Regions from separate parts of the Methylomonas sp. AM2-LC genome, predicted to be linked through region 2. Evidence: predicted binding sites of a transcription regulator. Region 2 holds the regulator's gene; the other holds the start of a gene.

Region 1 (5,005 bases), 100 kb from region 2:
AGTTGCTTGCACCAAACCGCTTTATAATTGATCATATTAAACAACATTTTTTTGCCATCATCGAAGATGCCGTCAATGAGTTTTCAAATGCCACCCTGTCGGTACAATTTGAAATAGGCAGCAAAAAAACAGCGGTTTTAAAAACCCCCACCTTGATAAAAAGCGCGACACAAAAAAAGAATCAACCTAATTTTTTAAATAAGGCATTTACGTTCGAAAGCTTTGTAGAAGGAAAATCCAATCAATTGGCACGTGCAGCATCAGTTACCGTTTCTGATAACATTGGCAAGGTATACAACCCGCTATTTATTTATGGTAGTTCCGGTTTAGGCAAAACCCATTTAATGCACGCGATTGGCAATGCAGTATTACTTAAAAATCCTGACGCCAACATCGTATATCTACATTCTGAAAAGTTTGTACAAGATATGGTTAAAGCTTTACAGCAAAACAGCATTAATAACTTTAAAGAATATTATCGCAGTATCGACATACTATTAATGGACGATATCCAGTTTTTAGCGGGAAAAGAGCGATCTCAAGAAGAGTTTTTCCATACCTTTAACAATCTGCTAGATCAAAAACATCAAGTGGTTTTGACCTGCGACAAATATCCAAAAGAAATTAACGGATTGGAAGACCGACTAAAGTCCCGTTTTGGTTGGGGTTTACCTGTCGCCATTGAACCACCTGACCTAGAGACTCGAACCGCAATTCTTATCAAAAAAGCCCAGCATGTAGGTGTTAACCTGAATCAGGATATTGCTTTTTTTATCGCTAAACGCATTCCCTCCAATGTTAGAGATCTGGAAGGTGCGTTACGTAGGGTAATCGCCAATTCTCAATTTACCGGCCGAGAAATTACTCTGGAGTTTACCAAGGAAGCATTGCATGATTTAATCAGTTTGCAGGATAAATTAGTCAGCATTGATAATATTCAAAAAACTGTAGCTGAATATTTTAAAATTCGCATAGCTGATTTGTCAGCAAAAAATCGCAAACAGTCTATTACCCGACCACGCCAAGTTGCCATGTGTTTAGCGCGAGAATTAACATCACATAGCTATCCAGAAATTGGCGATGCTTTTGGTGGAAGAGACCACACCACCGTCATAAATGCCTGTAAACGCATTGCGGAATTGAAGGATGAAGATGTCAAAATGGCTGAGGATTATAAAAATCTGCTGCGAACTCTGTCTCAATAGTACCGAAGATTACTGCTTCAAACATTGAACGTTGCACCAACCATTTCTAAATGAAAAAACTTTAGACTTGTTCCATAATAAATATAAGGTTATAGTCAGCACATAAGGTCTATAACCTTATATTTCAAATAATAATAATATAATTGGAGGGGGTAAAATGAGTGAAATCTTGATACTCGGATTCTGGATGCTCGTCATTGCAACTATAGCTTTTGCACCACTAGGCTATTTCATTTACAGGTATGTCGCAAAAAATGGTGAACCCTTTGGCGATATAGAACCACACGGTGACAGTGAATCGCCTGTTTTAGCTTTAGCTGAAAAAGTGATTTCCAAAATTAAAGCACAAATTTCTAAAAAATAGTCAGCGACTTAACAAGCCGGAAATCCGGCTTGTTAAGCCTTAGCTCTACTCTGCAAATAATTCACCGTCACCGCAACAAGGGCACAATGGGTTTTTCTTAAACCGCATCGTTTGCCATTCCATTCTCAAACCATCTAGTAATAATAGACGTCCGGTTAATGACTCACCGATACCGATAATAAGCTTCATTGCCTCCAAAGCCTGAATACTACCAACAATGCCAGTAATTGGCGCAACCACACCATTATGCGCACAGTTTTGTAACTCTTCGCCTTCACTCTGGTACAAACAATGGTAACAAGGACTATTATTCATGCCGGGGGTAAAAACACTGATCTGCCCTTCAAAACGAATAGCTGCTCCGGAAACCAGCGGTGTTTTAGTCGCTACGCAAGCCTTATTGACAGCAAATCGAGTGGTAAAATTATCACTACAATCCAGTACCACATCTGCTTGAGTAACTTCTGCCAACAAGCGCTCACCCTCTAATCTCATCTTGTGTGCCAGTACTCTGACCTCAGGATTTATTTTTTTCAACGTGTTAAGGGTTGAAATGACTTTATCAAGCCCTATATCGGGAGTGTGGTGAGCAATTTGGCGTTGTAAATTACTTAAATCAACCTGATCGTCATCATAAACGCTTATTTGTCCTATTCCGGAAGCTGCTAAATACATGGCTGCTGGGCAACCTAGACCGCCAGCACCTATGATTAGCACCTTAGTCGTAAGTAATTTTTGCTGCCCAGCAATATCAATTTGCGGCAGCATTATTTGTCGGCTATACCGGAGTAACTGTTGATCGTTCATATTTTTTAATATTGGCAGCTTAGAGACATAGATAATGCCAAAGAGCTTGACAGAGTGCAAAAGCGGGATATTATTAGCACTCTATAGCAGAGAGTGCTAATAAAATTTTTAACTTTTGATTTACAACTGAACATAAAGGAGACATTCATGAATATTCGTCCGTTACATGACCGCGTTGTCGTAAAACGTGTTGAAGAAGAAACCAAAACAGCTGGCGGCATTGTACTGCCAGGTTCTGCTGCAGAAAAGCCTAGCGAAGGCGTAGTACAAGCAGTAGGTTCAGGTAAACTTTTGGACAATGGCCAAGTACGTGCTTTAGAAGTTAAAGTCGGTGACAAAGTGTTATTCGGTAAATACTCAGGCAGTGAAGTAAAAGTCGATGGCGAACAATACATCGTCATGCGCGAAGAAGACATTATTGGCATTTTGGGTTAATCCAAGGCTTTATTCAAATTCTCTTTTTCACAAATCTAAATTTTCAGGATATAAGAAATGGCAGCAAAAGACGTAAAATTCGGCGGCGAAGCCCGCGCACTAATGGCTCAAGGCGTTAACATTCTGGCCAATGCCGTAAAAGTAACTTTGGGCCCTAAAGGTCGTAATGCAGTACTGGACAAAAGCTTTGGCGCACCTACCATTACTAAAGACGGTGTTTCCGTTGCTAAAGAAATCGAATTAAAAGACAAATTCGAAAACATGGGTGCACAAATGGTTAAAGAAGTTGCATCTAAAACTTCTGACGTAGCCGGGGATGGTACCACTACTGCAACCGTTCTGGCTCAATCTATCGTGAATGAAGGTTTAAAATCTGTTGCTGCCGGCATGAATCCTATGGATCTGAAACGCGGCATCGACCAAGCTGTAACATTAGTAGTAGCAGCCATTGAAAAAGCAGCAACTCCTTGTGTAGACACTAATGCAATTGCTCAAGTAGGCACAATCTCTGCAAACTCTGATAATTCAGTCGGCGCCATCATTGCTGAAGCAATGGAAAAAGTCGGTAAAGAAGGTGTTATTACAGTTGAAGAAGGCACTGGCCTGGAAAATGATCTGGATGTAGTAGAAGGCATGCAGTTTGACCGTGGCTACCTGTCTCCTTACTTTATCAACAAACAAGAAAGTATGAGCGTAGAACTGGACGATCCTTTTGTTCTGTTGTACGACAAAAAAATCTCTAATATTCGTGAATTGTTACCCATTTTGGAAGGCGTTGCAAAATCTGGTCGTTCTTTACTGATTGTTGCTGAAGATGTAGAAGGCGAAGCCTTAGCAACATTGGTTGTTAACAATATGCGCGGTATCGTTAAAGTTGCTGCGGTTAAAGCACCTGGTTTTGGTGATCGTCGTAAAGCCATGTTGGAAGACATCGCTATCCTGACTGGCGGCGTTGTTATTTCTGAAGAAGTGGGCTTATCTTTGGAAAAAGCAGAGCTGGACCAATTGGGTACTGCTAAACGCGTACAAATTAACAAAGAAAACACCACCATCATTGATGGTGCTGGCAACGAAGATCAAATTAAAGGTCGTGTTGCTCAAATTCGTGCTCAAGCCGAAGATGCAACTTCTGATTATGACCGCGAAAAATTGCAAGAACGCTTGGCTAAATTGGCTGGTGGCGTAGCGGTTATTAAAGTAGGCGCGGCAACTGAAGTTGAAATGAAAGAGAAAAAAGCCCGCGTTGAAGATGCATTACATTCAACTCGCGCTGCGGTTGAAGAAGGCGTGGTTGCCGGCGGAGGTACCGCTTTAATTCGTGCACTGTCCGCTCTGGAAGGCATCGAAGGCAAAAACCATGACCAGTCTGTAGGCATCAATATCCTGCGTCGTGCCATGGAAGAGCCTTTACGTCAAATCGTCACCAACGCTGGCGAAGAAGCTTCTGTAGTATTAAACGAAGTGAAAAAAGGCACTGGCAACTATGGTTACAATGCTGCCACTGGCGAATATGGCGACATGATTGCAATGGGTATTCTTGATCCAGCCAAAGTGACACGTTCTGCACTGCAAAACGCGGCATCTATTGCTGGCTTGATGATTACTACTGAAGTGATGATCGCTGATTCACCTGCTGATAGTAAAGCACCTGCTATGCCGGATATGGGCGGCATGGGTGGTATGGGCGGCATGATGTAATAGCTATCCATTAGCTGTTTTTGCTATGAGAAAAGCCTCGGCACATTTGGTGTCGGGGCTTTTTTATGTCTGATACCTATTTTAAAATCGAATTTCTAAGCAATTTTCTTTACTCAGTTCTGCTGATTTTGCATTGCGTTTTAACTAAAACTATCTTTTAGCAAGGTTTGATAGACACTTTGCGCATAAGCAGCTTCCAGGCGGGAGGATTCTGGGTCTTTTAGACTACTCAGACCGCCTGCTCCTTTAACAGCCTCAATGGTATGCTCAGCATTAAGCTTATAGACACCTGCCACAGAAATTCCATATTGAGGTGTAATCAGGCTATAACAGGTATTCAACCAATGTGCATCGGGCAAGGGTTGCTGGTTTAGTAAACTTACCACTGTCATGGCACAGGTTTTTGCCTCTGAATTAGCCGCAAATGCAGATTTTGGAATCGGCGCATAATTGGCAGCATCACCAATGATATGGATGTGCTCTTGAATTCGTGATT
Region 2 (5,005 bases):
ACCTAAATCTTTTAGTGATTTTTCGGTAGCATGAATCATGCCTTCTGCAGTGTTACGTGTTGTAACAAGAGCAGCAATTTTGCGGTCTTCGTCCGCATGTGCTTCAGCGTCTTTAATCATGCGTTCAACTTCGTCATCCGATAAGCCGCTAGAAGCCTTAATTACAATAGACTGTTTTTTGCCTGTGGCTTTATCTTTAGCCGATACATTCAAAATACCATTAGCATCAATATCAAAAGATACTTCAATTTGTGGAATGCCACGTGGTGCAGGTGGAATATCCTGCAAATCGAAACGACCCAGCGATTTGTTTCCAGAAGCAACTTCACGCTCACCTTGCAGCACATGAATAGTTACAGCGGTTTGGTTGTCTTCCGCAGTTGAAAATACTTGTGCGGCGTTGGTAGGTATAGTGGTGTTTTTTTCGATCAGTTTAGTCATTACGCCGCCCATGGTTTCGATACCCAGGGACAGAGGTGAAACGTCCAGCAACAACACATCTTTAACATCACCACCCAATACGCCAGCCTGAATGGCTGCACCCAAAGCCACTGCTTCGTCTGGATTAACATCTTTACGAGGCTCTTTGCCAAACAGGCTTTTAACGAAAGCTTGTACTTTAGGCATACGGCTTTGACCGCCGACTAAAATAACATCGTTAATTGCAGAAGATGAAATACCGGCGTCTTTAATCGCTTGCAGACAAGGACCTTTGGTTCTTTCAATCAATTCATCAACCAGAGATTCCAGTTTGGCACGGCTTAATTTAACATTCAAATGTTTTGGGCCGCTGGCATCTGCCGTAATATAAGGCAAATTAATATCAGTTTGCTCAGAAGAGGATAATTCGATTTTAGCTTTCTCTGCCGCTTCTTTTAAACGTTGTAATGCTAAAGGATCGTTATGTAAATCAATACCTGAGTCGCGTTTAAATTCACCCGCTAAAAAGTCAATAATACGTAAGTCAAAGTCTTCGCCGCCCAAAAAGGTATCGCCGTTAGTCGCTAATACTTCAAATTGGTGTTCGCCTTCAATTTCAGCAATTTCGATAATGGAAATATCAAATGTACCGCCGCCCAGATCGTAAACGGCAATAGTGGTATCGCCCTTGGGTTTGTCCATACCAAAAGCCAGTGCAGCAGCGGTAGGTTCGTTGATGATGCGTTTGACATCCAAACCTGCAATACGGCCAGCATCTTTGGTAGCCTGACGTTGTGAGTCATTAAAGTAAGCTGGTACAGTGATCACTGCTTCAGTGACTTCTTCGCCCAAAAACGCTTCAGCATCTTTTTTCAGCTTCATCAAAACGCGTGAAGACACTTCAGGTGGTGCCATTTTTTTACCGTGGCATTCTACCCAAGCGTCACCATTATTGGCTTCCATAATTTTATAGGGAACCATTTTAATGTCTTTTTGTACAGCCTCTTCTTTGAAGCGACGACCAATCAAACGTTTAATAGCAAACAAGGTATTTTCAGGATTGGTAACTGCCTGACGTTTTGCAGACTGACCAACCAGCACTTCGTTATCGCCGGTAAAGGCTATGATCGACGGTGTCGTTCTGGCGCCTTCACTATTTTCGATAACACGTGCTACACCGTTTTCCAGGACTGCTACGCAGGAGTTTGTTGTTCCGAGGTCAATTCCGATCATTTTAGCCATTGATGTCTCCAGACTTGAATTTGTTAAATTTGTGATTATTAAGAGTTGTTACAGATATGTGGTTGATAGTTTAATTTTCAAGCCTGCTCATCAATTTTTGCACTATCCGTTGGTTTGTCTTCAGCTTTAGCTACCACCACCAAGGCTGGGCGCAATAAGCGACCATTAATTACATAGCCCTTTTGGAATACGGTGATCACTTTGCCAGGATCAACAGTCGAACTGGGCTGCATAACCATGGCTTGATGTAATTCTGGATTAAAAACCTCACCGACAGGGTCAATGGCTTCTATGTTAAATTTGGCAAATGCCGACTCAAACTGTTTCAATGTCAATTCGCTGCCTTCACGCAGTTTAAGCACTTCTGGGTGGTCACTGTTAATAGCACGTAAACCCAATTCAAGGCTATCCATGACACTTAATAATTCTTTGGCAAATTTAGTTAAACCGTATTTGCGTTCATCATCTAAATCTTTTTGCACTCGTTTTTTCAGGTTTTCCATGTCTGCCTGAACGCGCAAGGCCTTGTCCAGATTGCCACTGGCTTGTTGTTGTGCCAGGGTCAATTCAATTTTCAGTGCTTCTACACTCAATTCCTGATTTTCCGCAGGGCTTGCAGCGGCTTCTTGTTCTTCAAATGCGGTATTGGTTTGATCAAGAACCTCGGCAATTAATTCGCTATCCGGCTTCGATTCGTGGCTTGATTGTTGATGACTCATTATAATTAACTCCGTAGTTCTAAATTTTAGCTTGGCCTTAAGGTAGGGGCTTTTATTTGGGATTCAAGGCCGCACCCAATAATTTTGCCGTGACATCGACAAAAGGAATCACTTTTTGGTAATTCATGCGGGTTGGACCTATCACTCCAAGTACCCCCACCACTTGCTCATTTACTGAATAAGAGGCAGTGACCAGACTGCAATGGTCAAAAGCACGATAGCCAGACTCTTCACCGATAAAGATCTGTACACCTTCGGCTGCCAGACACTGATCCAATAAATGAATAACACCGCGTTTGTGATTGAATGCTTCAAATAGCTGCTTGAGACAATCCATGTCGGCTAATTCTGAAAAGCCCATCAGATTGGTTTCGCCACTCAATACATAATCATCTTTGGGTTGTTGGGCAAATGTTAATTGTGCCATGTTCACGGCATCTATCATGCCCTGATTAACCAAGTGCCGATCATTGTCTAAATCCTTTAATACCATCTCGCGTATTTTGGACAAACTATGGCCTACGTAAACCGAGTTAAGGTAATTCGCTGCCTGTTGTAATTCTGCGGCACTAAATAATTTGCTGGTATGGATAATTTTATTGTGAACTTCATCCCCTTCGGTAACAAAAATCACCAATACTCGGGTGCTGGACATTGGTAGAAACTCTATCTGCCTTAACACCACCGATTCACGCCTTGGCAAGGTCACTACACCAGCCATTTGCGTGACATCGGATAATAATTTGGAAGCCTTGCCAACTACATCACTCATGTTTTCGGCGTCCACACCCAGGCTGGTTTGCAATTGGTTCAGTTCATTGGTTGCCAGTGGTTTAACCGTCAATAAATTATCAACAAACAACCGATAACCACTCACGGTAGGTACGCGGCCTGCGGAAGTGTGGGGTGAATGTATCAAGCCCATATCTTCCAGATCCGCCATAACATTGCGAATACTGGCCGGACTTAATTTTAATTGCGGATCTTTAGATAACAGCCTGGAGCCTACTGGCTGACCATCCTGAATATAACGTTCAACTAAAGTTTTTAATAGATACAGCGATCGCTCGTTTAAATCCTGATTTTTTATCACACTGACACCCGATTATGGCAATTAGCACTCTAAATACAAGAGTGCCAGAGAAAGCTATCAGTAAGTTAAATTATTGTCAATAAGATAGAAATCACAAATTAGAAAAAATACGTATTTTTTAAAAGTAATGTGAATTCAGGTGTTTCGTTAAGTGTTTTTGACTGGCAAAATTACCATTAGGCTTTAGTAAAACAAGTTTTGAGCGTTCCTTTATAATTTTGTTAAAATTAAAGTTATCCCGGCTTTGTTGTTTTATCCTCGCTAAACCACTATTTCTTTGTATAATCGCACCAACCTTTTAATCCAGCACAAATATGCTCACCACTTTCCCGCGTATTGGCATCATCGGAAAATTCGGTGACCCCGTCATAGCTCCAACCCTTAGTCAACTCTATCGGTATTTGCTAAGCCGGGGCCATCAGGTACTGGTTGATACTGAAAGTGCCGTTTTACTCAAAGAGACATCTGTTACAAATCTGGACATAGAGCAATTACCCAAACACTGTGATTTAATAATCGCGGTAGGTGGAGATGGCACGTTTTTAACTGCCGCACGGGCAGTAGCGGATGTTGAGATACCCTTGCTGGGGGTGAATTTAGGTAGAGTTGGATTTTTAACCGATATTTCACCAGAACAACTACTCAAACATCTAGAGCAAATATTACTCGGTAAGTTTAAAACCGAACAACGCCGCTTGTTGCAAGCTATGATTATCCGCGATGGTAATATTATCCATCGGCAAACAGCAGTGAATGAGGTGGTGGTACATCGCTGGGTAACACCCAGTATGATAGAAATTGTTACGACTATTGATGGTGTTTATTTAAATACGCAGCGCTCCGATGGCTTAATCGTGGCAACGCCAACCGGTTCCACCGCTTATTCTCTTTCGGCAGGCGGACCAATATTACATCCCGCCTTACATGCATTGGTGCTGGTGCCTCTTAATCCGCATACACTTTCCAACCGGCCTATCGTGGTGGATGACCGTGTGGAAATTGAAATTCGCTTTAGTCAGACCCGGCAGATCAATGCTTTGGTCACCTGCGATAATATGGAAATACCAGATGTACACATCGGTGACAAAATTGTCATTAAAACAGCTGAAAAACCGATTAGAATTTTACATCCTGAAGATCACGACTTTTTTCACATTCTAAGAAGTAAACTAAATTGGAGCGGCGGTTACCCCGTCTAATACGATGCTGGCAAACCTTAATATAATAGATTTAGCGGTAGTTGATGCTTTGGACCTTAACCTCGAGCAGGGCATGTCGGTGCTGACCGGCGAAACGGGGGCAGGTAAATCTATTTTATTAACCGCACTCGGTTTAGCGTTGGGAGACCGTGCCGATTCGGGCTATGTGCGCCCCAATTGTAAGCGTGCGGAAGTGAATATTGAATTTGAGTTGGCAGATGCGCCGCAAGCTCTACAATGGCTGTTAGATAAAGAGCTAGATGATGATCAGCAATGTTTGATTCGTCGTACTATCAGCGATGATGGCCGCTCTAAAGCTTATATCAACAATC

The links. The regulator HrcA, encoded in region 2, represses chaperone genes, less so after heat shock. The targets are predictions, from matches to a motif close to TNTTAGCACTCNNNNNNNNNGAGTGCTAANA.
Region 1: groES (co-chaperone GroES) is a predicted target of HrcA. The motif match lies at 2,448-2,478, and genes of this name have one in related genera.

What each region holds. Positions count from the first base shown of each region.
Region 1 is NZ_CP157005.1:113-5,117, forward strand. Features, by position in the region: gene dnaA (chromosomal replication initiator protein DnaA) at 1-1,205, shown strand, start outside; gene ABH008_RS00010 (hypothetical protein) at 1,363-1,569, shown strand; gene moeB (molybdopterin-synthase adenylyltransferase MoeB) at 1,615-2,376, opposite strand; gene groES (co-chaperone GroES) at 2,524-2,811, shown strand; gene groL (chaperonin GroEL) at 2,869-4,509, shown strand; gene ABH008_RS00030 (NAD(P)/FAD-dependent oxidoreductase) at 4,650-5,005, opposite strand, start outside.
Region 2 is NZ_CP157005.1:102,851-107,855, reverse strand. Features, by position in the region: gene dnaK (molecular chaperone DnaK) at 1-1,698, opposite strand, end outside; gene grpE (nucleotide exchange factor GrpE) at 1,740-2,381, opposite strand; gene hrcA (heat-inducible transcriptional repressor HrcA) at 2,434-3,474, opposite strand; gene ABH008_RS00440 (NAD(+) kinase) at 3,789-4,673, shown strand; gene recN (DNA repair protein RecN) at 4,678-5,005, shown strand, end outside.